Linked DNA regions of Pokkaliibacter sp. MBI-7. The protein of the gene in region 1 binds, or shares a complex with, the protein of each later gene. Links are inferred from orthologs where the notes say so. Each region holds a gene or a part of one and is shown in the gene's direction. Other genes may lie near its edges.

What was found.
Region 2: the proteins of sdhA (region 1) and QCD60_RS05180 are in contact, whole or in part, in a crystal structure (PDB 6C12), measured with the Escherichia coli proteins. The link is inferred for Pokkaliibacter sp. MBI-7 from one-to-one orthologs.

What each region holds. Positions count from the first base shown.
Region 1 is NZ_JARVTG010000002.1:1,254,711-1,261,092, reverse strand. What follows is about bases 1,044-3,968. They hold sdhA (succinate dehydrogenase flavoprotein subunit), read left to right. Parts: upstream 1,044-1,582; coding sequence 1,583-3,355; downstream 3,356-3,968. Other genes in these bases: QCD60_RS25400 (succinate dehydrogenase iron-sulfur subunit), read left to right, coding at 3,372-3,968; sdhD (succinate dehydrogenase, hydrophobic membrane anchor protein), read left to right, coding at 1,232-1,579; sdhC (succinate dehydrogenase, cytochrome b556 subunit), read left to right, coding at 1,044-1,238. Also shown: gltA (citrate synthase), read right to left, coding at 1-341; more of sdhC, read left to right, coding at 861-1,043; more of QCD60_RS25400, read left to right, coding at 3,969-4,076; QCD60_RS25395 (2-oxoglutarate dehydrogenase E1 component), read left to right, coding at 4,425-6,382. UniProt on the Escherichia coli protein: Two distinct, membrane-bound, FAD-containing enzymes are responsible for the catalysis of fumarate and succinate interconversion; the fumarate reductase is used in anaerobic growth, and the succinate dehydrogenase is used in aerobic growth.
Region 2 is NZ_JARVTG010000001.1:1,160,425-1,166,800, reverse strand. Bases 1,464-4,382 are described here. They hold QCD60_RS05180 (succinate dehydrogenase assembly factor 2), read left to right. Parts: upstream 1,464-2,750; coding sequence 2,751-3,014; downstream 3,015-4,382. Other genes in these bases: nadB (L-aspartate oxidase), read right to left, coding at 3,397-4,382; QCD60_RS05175 (protein YgfX), read left to right, coding at 2,992-3,402; QCD60_RS05185 (hypothetical protein), read right to left, coding at 1,464-2,273. Also shown: QCD60_RS05195 (hypothetical protein), read right to left, coding at 1-220; ung (uracil-DNA glycosylase), read left to right, coding at 434-1,129; more of QCD60_RS05185, read right to left, coding at 1,224-1,463; more of nadB, read right to left, coding at 4,383-5,055; RNA polymerase sigma factor RpoE, read left to right, coding at 5,545-6,117. UniProt on the Escherichia coli protein: An FAD assembly protein, which accelerates covalent attachment of the cofactor into other proteins.

The sequences.
Region 1 (6,382 bases):
ATGGTGTGCTTTTTAACGGTGCGAACAAAATGCTCTTTCTCTTCTGCTGAGGGTAGTTCCCCGTACATCAGCAGGTAGCAGACTTCCAGGTAGTCAGACTTTTCTGCAAGCTGTTCGATAGGGTAGCCACGGTGCAGCAGGATACCTTTGTCACCATCGATAAAAGTGATCTGCGAGTCACAAGACGCAGTTGACATGAAGCCAGGGTCGTAGGTAAACAGCCCTTTGGCGGTCAGGCCACGAATGTCGACCACATCGGGTCCCATGGTGCCTGAGTAGACGGGAAGTTCAATAGTCTCGTCTATGCCGTCAACCTTCAGATATGCTTTTTTGTCAGCCATCGGTGGCTCCTGTGAGTGTTAAATGGAATCTGTCACCGGCAGGCTGGCGATGTTCTGCCGGGCCGGTATGGCTTTGTCTGGACGGCCCTGAGTTGAGGACGGTCCTCACTATATTTGCTAAAACCGCTTTGTCAATTCCTCGGGATAGCAGACAAAAGCACAAAACAGAGCTCAATGACAAAACGATAACTAGTAATAGCTATTCCTTAACCGATTCTCAATCATGATTTAGTCGCAGTGCGGAATAAAAAATAATAGCGGTAATAGTTCGATGCTATGGGAACAGTCTTTTTACCTTTTGCCTAGGCGCGATGCCTCATGGTTCGTTGTCAAGGTTAGGGGTAATGACTATACTGTCGCCCCGAAAGTTTTTGTTTGCGCTTGCAACATTGGTGCTTTTCATCAGGTCGGTGAATTAGTGATCAAGGCGTGGAAGTGCAAATAGGAATTTCCCTGAAAGTGCATTGCGCTTCCCTTAATAATCCTACCCTTTGGGGTAGTCATAAGGTGTAGAGAGCCGTGAATAAAAAACGACCAGTCAACCTAGATCTGACGACTATCAAGCAACCCCTTCCGGCTATATCTTCGATACTGCACCGCATAACAGGCGTAGCCCTGTTTGTCGGCCTGGTATTCATGATGTATGCCTTGGACCAATCGCTGACGTCTGAAGAGAGCTTTAACTCGATCTCCGCCACCATGCAGCACAGCTTCTTCGCGAAGTTGATTGCCTGGGGTCTCCTGACGGCACTCTTCTATCATCTGTGTGCGGGCATCAAACACCTGCTGCAGGACTTCGGTTATTGCGAAGAACTTGAATCCGGCCACCTTGCCGCCAAAGTAACCCTGGCTGCTGGTGTTGTGTTCTCTCTGCTGATGGGGATCTGGGTATGGTAACAGCAGTTACGAGTTTTGGCCGTAGTGGCCTGTACGACTGGATGATGCAGCGCATTACTGCGGTGGTGCTGGCTGCATATACCCTGTTGATTGTTGGTTATCTGATTACTACTCCTGACCTGACCTATGCTCAATGGAGCGGTTTCTTCGGTCATACCTGGGTGCGAGTTTTCAGTCTGCTGACCCTTCTGTCTATCGGTGCGCATTCGTGGATCGGTTTGTGGCAGGTGTCTACTGACTATATCAAGCAAACTGGCCTGCGTTTTGTGTTTCAGGCAGTCTGCGGCACCCTGATGTTTGTCTATGTGGTCTGGGGTATTCAGGTAATCTGGGGTCTATAAACAATGTCTAATCTGCGAACTATCAGCTTTGATGCAGTTGTAATCGGTGGCGGTGGTGCAGGTATGCGCGCTGCACTGCAGCTGACCCAATCCGGTCTGAAAACTGCCTGTATCACTAAAGTATTTCCTACACGCTCTCACACCGTATCTGCACAGGGTGGTATTACCTGCGCTATCGCCAGTTCAGATCCTAACGATGACTGGCGCTGGCACATGTACGATACCGTAAAGGGGTCGGATTATATCGGTGACCAGGACGCCATTGAGTACATGTGCTCAGTAGGTCCTCAGGCTGTGTTTGAACTTGATCACATGGGTCTGCCATTTTCTCGTACTGAAGCTGGGCGTATCTATCAGCGTCCGTTTGGTGGTCAGTCCAAGGACTATGGTCGTGGTGGTCAGGCTGCTCGTACCTGTGCGGCTGCTGACCGTACTGGTCACGCTTTGCTTCACACTCTGTATCAGGCCAACCTCAAGGGCGGTACTACCTTCTTCAATGAGTGGTATGCCGTAGATCTGGTGCGCAACTCAGCTGATGCCGTTGTAGGTGTCATTGCCATCTGCATCGAAACCGGTGAAGTGGTGTTCATCAGGGCCAAGGCATCTGTTCTGGCTACTGGCGGTGCGGGTCGTATTTATCAGTCCACTACCAATGCTCACATCAACACTGGTGACGGTGTTGGCATGGCGCTGCGCCTTGGCCTGCCAATGCAGGACATGGAAATGTGGCAGTTCCATCCCACTGGTATCGCTGGCGCGGGCGTGCTGGTAACCGAAGGTTGCCGTGGTGAGGGTGGTTATCTGGTGAATAAGGACGGCGAGCGTTTCATGGAGCGCTATGCACCAAACGCCAAAGACCTTGCTTCTCGTGACGTAGTTGCACGTTCAATGGTCATGGAAATTCTGGAAGGTCGTGGCTGTGGCCCGAATGCAGATCACGTATACCTGAAGCTGGATCACCTGGGCGAAGAGGTTTTGCACAGTCGTCTGCCCGGTATCTGTGAGCTGTCCAAGACCTTTGCTCACGCTGACCCCGTTAAAGAGCCCGTTCCTGTTGTACCTACCTGTCACTACATGATGGGTGGTGTGCCTACTAACGTGGGTGGTCAGGCAATTACTATTGATGCCAACGGTAACGATCATTTTGTGGATGGATTGTTCGCCTGTGGCGAAGTTGCCTGTGTGTCCGTTCACGGTGCGAACCGTCTGGGTGGCAACTCTCTGCTCGATCTGGTTGTCTTTGGTCGTGCCGCTGGTCTGCATATTGAAAAGCTCGTGGCTGACGGCTATGAAACTGCCGAACCAAGCGATGCTGATATCGAGCGCGCTATGGCTCGTCTGAACCGTCTGAACAATTCGAAGAGCGGTGACAGTGCACCGGCCGTTCGTGCTGAACTGCAGAAAATCATGCAGCTCTATTTCGGCGTGTTCCGCGACGGTGAGAACATGAAGAAAGGTCTGCAGTTGCTTGAAGAGCTGCGTCCTCGTGTTGAGAACGTCTATCTGGAAGATAAGAGTAACGCGTTCAACACTGCGCGTATCGAAGCTCTGGAGCTGGATAACCTGTTCGAGGTTGCGGTGGCTACCGCTTATGCAGCTGAAGCGCGTAAAGAGAGTCGTGGTGCTCACGCTCGTTATGACTTCCCTGACCGTGATGATGAAAACTGGCTGAAGCACTCACTGTTCTTCCCGGTTGATAAGCGTGTCGGAAAACGTGAAGTTAACTTTGCGCCTAAGACTGTAGAAGCCTTCCCGCCCAAGGCAAGAACATATTGAGGTCTCATCCATGACTATGCTTCAAGTCAGCGTATATCGTTACAACCCTGAGACAGATAACGCTCCCTACATGCAGGAAATGCAGGTTGATACTGGCGGCCGTGATCTGATGGTGCTGGATGTTCTGCATTTGTTGAAAGAGCAGGACTCGTCACTGGTATTCCGTCGTTCCTGCCGTGAGGGCGTATGTGGCTCTGATGGCATGAACATCAACGGCAAGAACGGTCTGGCCTGTATCAAGCCGCTGTCTGAGTGTGTTGAGAACAACCGGCTGGTACTGCGTCCGCTGCCTGGTCTGCCAGTGATTCGGGACCTTGTTGTCGATATGACTCAGTTCTATCGTCAATACGAGAAGATCAAGCCCTTCCTGATCAACGATACACCAGCACCAGCGATTGAACGTCTGCAGTCTCCTGAGGAGCGTGAAAAGCTGGATGGCCTGTACGAGTGTATTCTTTGTGCATGCTGCTCAACGGCTTGTCCTTCCTTCTGGTGGAATCCAGATAAGTTCATCGGTCCGTCTGGTCTGTTGCAGGCATACCGATTCCTGGCCGACAGCCGTGATACAGCGACTCGTCAGCGTCTGGCTGAACTGGACGATCCGTTCAGTGTGTTCCGTTGCCACGGTATCATGAACTGTGTCAACGTTTGCCCTAAAGGCCTGAATCCAACCAAGGCCATTGGCAAAATCAGAACAATGCTGTTGCAGCAAGCGACCTGATAAAAGAAACAACAAATCGGCCGGCTTAATCCGGCCGATTTGCTTATGAAAGTGCTGTATTGTCGGGTGTCACTTCCTGTAGAATGTTGCGTCGTCTAATAATGCAATGTGATTATGGGGTTCTGATTGATAGTTAAACACTATTAATTGTCGCATGACGGCAGATAGGGTTCGGCTAGAGAAAAGACTCACATTTGACAGACCGCCAGTTAGACGCTTTTCAATAAAATCTAGAACGACTGCTAACCACCAAAAGCAAGGGGAACGGGGAAAGCCCATTATTGCTAACTCGGTTATCGCACACTGACCGGGCTAGCAGTTGAATCCCCGCAGACAGGGTGATCAAGAATGCATGAAAGCATAATGGAGCTCATGTGGCGTACATCTCACCTCTCAGGGGGAAATGTTGCCTACGTTGAGCAAATGTACGAAGACTACCTTCGTGATCCAAATTCAGTACCCGATCAGTGGCGTCAAGAGTTTGACCGTCTTCCAAGAGCCACTGAACAAGTAATTCAAGATATTCCTCATTCCGCTATCCGTGATCACTTCCTACTGCTTTCTAAGAATAAAAAGCGCAGCATTCCTGTGGCGACCAGCTCGGTCAGCACAGAGCACGAGCGCAAGCAGGTTCGCGTACTTAAGCTGATCGAAGCTTATCGTGTACGTGGTCATCAGGCTGCTGTTCTTGACCCGTTGGGCCTGAAACAACGTGAGCCTGTGCCTGATCTTGATCTGCGCTATCACGAACTCTCAGAAGCGGATCTGGATACCACTTTCCAGATTGGCTCCTTGTTCTTCGGCAAGGCCGAAGCGCCACTAAAAGACATCATTGCAGACCTCAAGCAGACCTACTGTACGACTGTAGGTGCTGAGTACATGCACATTGTTGATACTCAGGAAAAACTCTGGCTGCAACAGCGTCTGGAGTCGGTGCGTTGCCATCCTGTCTATGACGCTGCTTTCCGTAAGCATATTCTTGAGCGTCTGAGTGCAGCTGAAGGCCTGGAAAAATATCTTGGCTCGCGCTATGCCGGTGCCAAGCGTTTCGGTCTGGAAGGTGGCGAAGCTCTGATTCCTATGATGGACGAGCTGATTCAGCGCGCCGGTAAACTGGGTGTCAAAGAAGTTGTGATCGGCATGGCTCACCGTGGCCGCCTCAACTGCCTGGTTAACATCCTGGGTAAGAACCCCTCCGATCTGTTCCATGAGTTTGATGGCAAGCGTTCTGTGGAGGGTTCCGGTGATGTGAAATACCACCAGGGCTTCTCTTCAAACGTAATGACTACCGGTGGCGAAGTTCACCTGGCCATGGCGTTCAACCCTTCTCACCTTGAGATTGTTTCTCCGGTGGTTGAAGGTTCTGTGCGTGCTCGCCAGGATCGTCGTGGTGACGTGGATGGTGAGCAGGTTCTGCCTATCAACATTCATGGTGATGCCGCATTCGCTGGTCAGGGCGTGGTTATGGAGACATTCCAGATGTCTCAGACTCGTGCCTACAAGACCGGCGGTACCGTACATATCATCATCAATAACCAGGTAGGTTTTACTACCAGTAACCGCGAAGACTCACGCTCTACCGAGTATTGCACCGACGTTGCCAAGATGGTCCATGCGCCAATCTTCCACGTTAACGGTGATGATCCGGAAGCTGTGGCTTTCGTTACCCAGGTTGCAATTGACTACCGTAACGAATTCCATCGTGACGTGGTTATCGATCTGGTTTGCTACCGTCGTCGTGGTCACAACGAAGCGGATGAACCAAGCGCGACCCAGCCGTTGATGTATGAAAAAATTCGTAAGCATCCAACTACGCGTGAAATCTACGCTCAGCGTCTGATCAACGAGTCTGTGGTCTCTGCCGAAGAGTCCAAGCAGATTGAAGATGAATATCGTGATGCACTGGATAACGGTCAGCACGTTGTCAAATCTTTGGTACTGGAACCCAACACGGCACTGTTCGTGGACTGGAAACCTTACCTGGGCCACAAGTGGACAGCCAAGTGCGATACCACTGTAGACATTAACCTGCTGCACGAATTAGGTGAGAAGGTTTGTGATCTGCCCGAAGGCTTCGTTGTTCAGCGTCAGGTCGGCAAGATCATTGAAGACCGTAAGCTGATGAGCCGTGGTGCAATGCCTCTGAACTGGGGCCATGCAGAACTGCTTGCCTACGCTACGCTGATCAAACAAGGCCATCCGATTCGTCTGACCGGACAGGATGTGGGCCGTGGTACGTTCTCACACCGTCATGCGGTACTGCACAACCAGAAAGATGGCACTGCCTTCAACTCGCTGCAGAACCT
Region 2 (6,376 bases), on another replicon or contig:
TACGCTGGGTGTCCTGTTGCCACTGGGTGGTCATGGCATCGACCCTAGCTGACAGAGAGCGGACCGACGGTGTGGGTACCCAGAGCCACAGATTGACCGAGATAAGCAGGGATGCAGCAGCGAGCATCAGGGCCACCATGGGGATGCTCAGGGTTATCTTGAGATTGAGTCTGGTTTTTTTCTGGTCTTGCTCTGTGGGAGCCTGGGGTTCCTGCTTCATATGTGCTTCCTGTTGCTGTCGACCGCCGTTCATCATTGTACAAAGGGGAGGGCAACGAAATAAGGTGTTTTCTTAGAACGTATTCATGATCTGCTGCTGTGTCGGCTAAACGGCCTTGCTGCAGCTGACTGCACATTGGTTGTCAGTCCAGGCTGTGCTGTTACTATAGCCTGCTCCCGAGGGGAGTGTTTTACCGGTGGCAAGGAGATATGAATGACACTTCGTGTTGATCCCAGTTGGCAACCCTGGTTGGAAGCCGAACTGGCTCAGCCCTACATGTTGCAGCTCAAGCAGTTTCTGCGGGAGCAGAAGGATGCCCGCAAGGTGATCTATCCGCGCTCTCAGGACTGGTTTAATGCCTTCCTCTATGTCCCCTTTGAGCAGATCAGGGTGGTCATTCTGGGGCAGGACCCCTATCACGGCCCAGGGCAGGCTCATGGGCTGTGCTTCTCGGTATTGCCGGGCGTGCGGATTCCCCCTTCACTGCAGAACATCTATAAAGAGTTGCAGCGGGATCTGTCAGTGCAGCCTGTCGGGCATGGCTGTCTGATTCCCTGGGCTGAACAGGGGGTGATGCTGCTCAATGCGGTGCTGACCGTGGAGCAGGCACAGGCAGGGGCGCATCAGGGCCGCGGCTGGGAGACATTCACTGATCATGTGGTGGAGCGTTTGAACCGCGAGCGGGACGGGCTGGTCTTTATGCTGTGGGGCAGTTATGCACAGAAGAAAGGGCGTGTGATTGATCGCAGTCGCCACTGTGTGCTGGAGTCCGTGCACCCTTCACCCTTGTCAGCGCACCGAGGATTTATCGGTAACGGACACTTCTCGGCTGCCAACCAGTGGCTGCAGCAGCATGGCCAGTCGCCTGTGGACTGGCAGTTGCCAGCGCAGTATCAGCTACCAGAATAGTCTCAGTGTCCAGCAAAATAGTTTCAGTGTCAGATACAGCAAGCCCATCTTATCGATGGGCTTGCTGTATTGTGCCGTCAGTTTTTGTGGGTATTCAGAGTTTTGGCCGATTACGTTCAAACACTTCGGGGTCGATGATATAGGGCAGAGGCTGGATGTCCAGCACCGCGCTTTCATCCCCGTCCAGCCAGCAGGGTTCGCTTTCTGCTTCCTGCTTGTACAGTACTGCCAGTAGCGCATAGCGCCCGTCGCTGAGCTGGGCGACTCGTACCACCTGTCCCAGGTCTTCCTTGCTCTGGCAATGAATGGTTTGGCCAGTGTAAGGGCGTGAGGATGTGCTTACTCCGGCGCGGAACAAATGGCGTTTCAGCTTGCCCAGATACTGCATACGCGCCACGATTTCCTGTCCGGTATAGCAGCCTTTCTTGAAGCTGACACCGCCGATGGCTTGCAGATTCATCATCTGTGGAATGTGCTGCTCACGTGTGGCCAGCGTCAGATCAGGCAGCGCCGCTGCAATTTCCAGCGCCTCCCAGTGTTCGCTGCTGGCCAGATTGGCGTGCTCCGTCAGCGGTACCCAGAGCTTCTTCGCGGTTTCAGGCTGCAGCCAGAGTTCAAAGCGTGGCTGTTCTCCGGCAACACGAATGATCCAGCCGCCGTCAATGGTCAGTACGTCATCGACATTTTCAGGAGCCGCGTCGAACAGGGCGTACAGAATATTGTCAGACCCTTTGCCAGCCAGGCCCATGCGGATGATGTCATCACTGCGATCCTGAAGCTGCGCTTTGAAGAAGACAATGTATTTACTCAATACCGCTCTGGTAGGTTCTACCAGCTCCCGGCGCATACCGAACAGATAGCCGCTATCGGACTTCACCAGACGAAACAGGCTGAGCAGTGAGCCTTTGGGGCTACAAAGCCCGCCAGGGCTGGACTTGCTGGCGTTCAGCGCTGCGACGTTGCAGGTCAGCTGGCCTTGCAGAAATTTTTCTGCGGCTTCACCGTCGCAGCCAAGAATGCCCAGATAGGACAGATCCATCAGCCATGGGCGATCAGCCGGTGGTGTAGCGAAGTTGGTTTGGAAACCGTCGTGGTTCCAGGCGGCACCTTGTTGTTCGAGAAAGGCTTGCCAGAAGCTGTTCATAGTTAGCCGTCGCTTGGGTACTGGGGGCGATAAATACAGGATTCTTTAGGTTTGTTCACTGCCGCTATGCCGTTGAGCATGGCACCTGCACTACATCAGGCTGCCTTCGATCGCTTTAGCGAGGCAGGGCGTGAACACACCTCATGAATGTCAGAATGGCCGCTACTATAGCAGATTTGTATACCGGGCCTGGAGCGTGTTCAGCATCTACTGCGTGTTGATCTCTTGGTACCGAGAAGCGCTTCGGCGTGCTTGTTTATAACAAATAAACGCCATGCTGAAGCCGGGATACGGGCTGCTATTGGATTAGTTACCTTCGACATTCTGCTCGTTGCTGAAAATGGGGATGGAACGATCAGGATCAAGAGGGCGGCTAAAGTACCGGTCGCCAGCACGGCGGCACTTGCCTATAATCGGCGACTCTTTCGGGGGCAGTCGTCAGTGGCTGCGGCCCCTGCTGCAGAGGTGCTGTAAGTTATGTCTCAAGCCTATTCTGATCTGGATATCCGCCGTCTGCGCTGGCAGAGCCGTCGTGGCATGCTGGAGCTGGATGTTCTGCTGACCCCCTTTGTCGAAGAAGCTTTTGCTGATCTGGCCAAAGAAGATCAGGACCGTTATGTACGGCTTCTGGAGCAGGAGGACACTGATCTATTCGCCTGGTTCATGCAGCATGACACGCCGGCTGATCCTGATCTGCAACGTATTGTACGGATCATCCTTGAGCGGGTTCAGCCAGCATAGTTTGCCTCTGGTGGCCTCCCGTCAGCGTGTGGTCTTCCTGATCATCACGCTGGTCATGGCCGTCTATGGCATCTGGCAGTCGGGCCTTGAAGTCTGGCAGCAGGCTCTGCTCAGTCTGGCCGTGTTTGCCATGGCTGGCTGGGAATGGCGCTTTGCCGCCCGGCTGCCAGTGGCGATGCGCTGGCGCGAACAATTCTGGTGGCTGGGACAGGGGCAGGGGCGCTGGCAGGTGATTACACCTGTGCGGGTATGGATGATGCCCTGGGTGATCGTGCTGGATTATCGTGATGAGCTTTTGCGCCAACGATCACTGCTGCTGTTCCGTGACAGCCTGCAGGGCGACGACTGGCGCCGCCTGCAGGTGAGATTACGCTATCAGAAGCTATGAAGGGCGTTTGCCTGCCTGAGCCTGATGTCGCAGACCTGACACTGGCCAGGGATAGTTTATGGGAGCCAGAATGGTGTCCTTGGCTTCAGCCGCCTGCTGAGGATAGTCGAGAGTGTAATGCAGCCCGCGACTTTCCTTGCGCTGCATCGCTGAGCGGATGATCAGGTCGGCTACCAGCGCCAGATTGCGCAATTCAATCAGATCGCGAGATACCTTGTAGTTGCTGTAGAACTCGGCGATTTCCTGCTTCAGCAAGTCAATACGGTGCTTGGCGCGCTGCAATCGTTTGTTGGTACGCACGATGCCAACGTAGTCCCACATAAATCGTCTTAACTCGTCCCAATTGTGGGAAATGATCACGTCCTCATCCGAGTCTGTTACCTGGCTTTCATCCCACGCCGGGGCATACGGCGCCTCGGCGGTGTGTGGATGCCTGGCGAGAATATCCGTAGCACAGGCCCGTGCATAAACAATGCATTCCAGCAGTGAGTTGCTGGCCAGGCGGTTGGCGCCGTGCAGTCCGGTAAAGGCGGTTTCACCAATAGCATAGAGGCGACCAATGTCGGTCTGGCCACTAGTGTCTGTCATCACCCCGCCACAGGTGTAATGGGCAGCAGGAACTACCGGAATCGGCTCTCGCGTAATGTCGATGCCGTACTCCAGACAGCGTTCATAGACCGTAGGGAAGTGCTCGCGCACGAACTCAGCCGGTTTGTGTGAAATGTCCAGATAAACGTGGTCGAGACCCAGACGCTTCATTTCATGGTCAATGGCACGGGCAACGATATCCCGCGGTGCCAGCTCACCACGCTCGTCGAAGCGGAACATGAAACGCTCACCGTTGGGCAGGGTAAGGTGGCCCCCTTCGCCACGTACCGCTTCGGTAATCAGGAAGGACTTGGCCTGCGGATGATAGAGACAGGTCGGGTGGAACTGGTTGAACTCCAGATTGGCCACGCGGCAACCGGCACGCCAGGCCATGGCGATGCCGTCGCCAGACGCACCATCGGGATTGCTGGTATACAGATAGACCTTGCTGGCGCCGCCGGTAGCGAGAATGACAAAGCGGGCGCGAAAGACTTCTACATGGCCGGTATCGAGATTGAGTACGTAGGCACCGGCACAGCCATTCCCTGCTTTTCCCAGCTTCTGATGAGTAATGACATCAACCGCCAGTCGATGATGCAGCAGTTCAATACCGGGGTGAGCCAGAGCCTGATTGATCAGTGTCTGTTCTATGGCTCTGCCGGTGGCGTCGGCCGCATGAATGATGCGGCGATGACTGTGTCCCCCTTCCTTGGTCAGGTGAAAGGGCAGGTTATCGGCTTCCGCCTGATGGTCGGGAGTAAAAGGCACCCCCAGCTGGATCAGCCATTCGATGGCTGAACGGCCGTTCTCGACGGTAAAGCGAACGGCTTCCGGGCGAGGCAGCCAGGCACCGGCGTCCATGGTGTCGCTGATATGGCTGTCGACGGAGTCGCCTTTGTCGAGTACCGCGGCGACACCGCCCTGGGCCCAGAACGTTGAGCCACTGTGAAGTTCTGCTTTGCTCAGCACGGCTACCTTGAGGGTGTCAGCCAGATGCAGTGCCGCAGTTAATCCGGCAGCTCCGCTACCGATTACCAGCACGTCAAAGTCGTAATGTGCAGCCATGGCGTTAACGATTTCCTGTTGTTATTGCTCTTTGCCCTGCGTCAGTACCCGTTCATTGCAAGTCGGGTGACGTCAGTCTGGTGGCCTGGGGAATACCGCAAAGAGTGATCAAGGCATTGAACTCAATATGATTCTCAGCGTCTCAAGCTGCCTGACCGGAGCAGGCTACAGCTACCGTGCGCGGAACCCTGCAGCAGTAATGGTCATCAATAGTGGGCTTGCCGTGCCTGGGGAGCGGATGATGACAATGCCATGACGATTCTGGGGCAGGCCGGTGAATATAAGATATGCACCTGTCTTTGACTATTGTCCGTTGTGGTTAGCTGTGCTGGCGCACTGTACCCAAGCAGGCTGCGTTTCAGCTGGCCTTCACCCTGTCGGCGCAGCGGGAGTCGTAACAGATCGTGTTGAGAGCGGCCTGGCTGTTGGGTATCGGCTCAGGTTCAGGTAATAATTGGCGCCTCCAGAAGAAAGGGGATTACGGTGACGCTGGAAAACGAAGATTCAGATCTGGTGTTGGTCACACAGGCACAGAAAGGCAACAAGCGCGCCTACGATCTGTTGGTGGTCAAGTATCAGCATCGCATCCTGTTGCTGGTGCAGCGTTTTCTGAAAGATCCGGTGGAATCCATGGATGTGGCTCAGGAGGCTTTCATCAAGGCTTATCGCTCGCTGCATAATTTTCGTGGAGAGAGTGCTTTCTACACCTGGCTCTATCGGATTGCAGTCAATACTGCGAAAAACTACCTTGCCGCGCGTGGCCGCCGTCCACCAGATGTTGATGTCATGGCAGAAGATGCGGTGTACGTGGAAGGGGGGGAGGCACTGCGTGACCGGGGGTCGCCGGAGCACGAGCTCAATCGCGACCGACTGCGGGAAACGATCAACGCCGCTCTCAATCGCTTGCCGGAGGATCTGCGCGTGGCGCTGATGCTGCGGGAATACGATGGTCTGAGCTATGAAGACATCGCGACCATCATGCAGTGTCCGGTAGGCACGGTGCGCTCCCGTATCTTCAGAGCGCGAGAGGCTATTGAGCAGGAAATTGCTCCCTTGCTGTGAGAGTTCCCCGAGGGCGGCCCTGGTTGAAGTTTACGTAACAATTGGCCGGATAAGCGGGCGCCTGGATACAAAGTGCAAATCAAGCGGGGAAAGGCGGACAAAAGCGCCATGGCCTTAACAGAATGTATCTGGCCGGAACTTAATCAACGCATGACCCTCTAAACGCTCAGAGATACCCGCAGTGGTATCAGGACTTCCCTTCGGAACGTCGCCTTGTGCGGCAGATCTGGAAGAGAGGCCCGAGAGCATAAAACGGGTT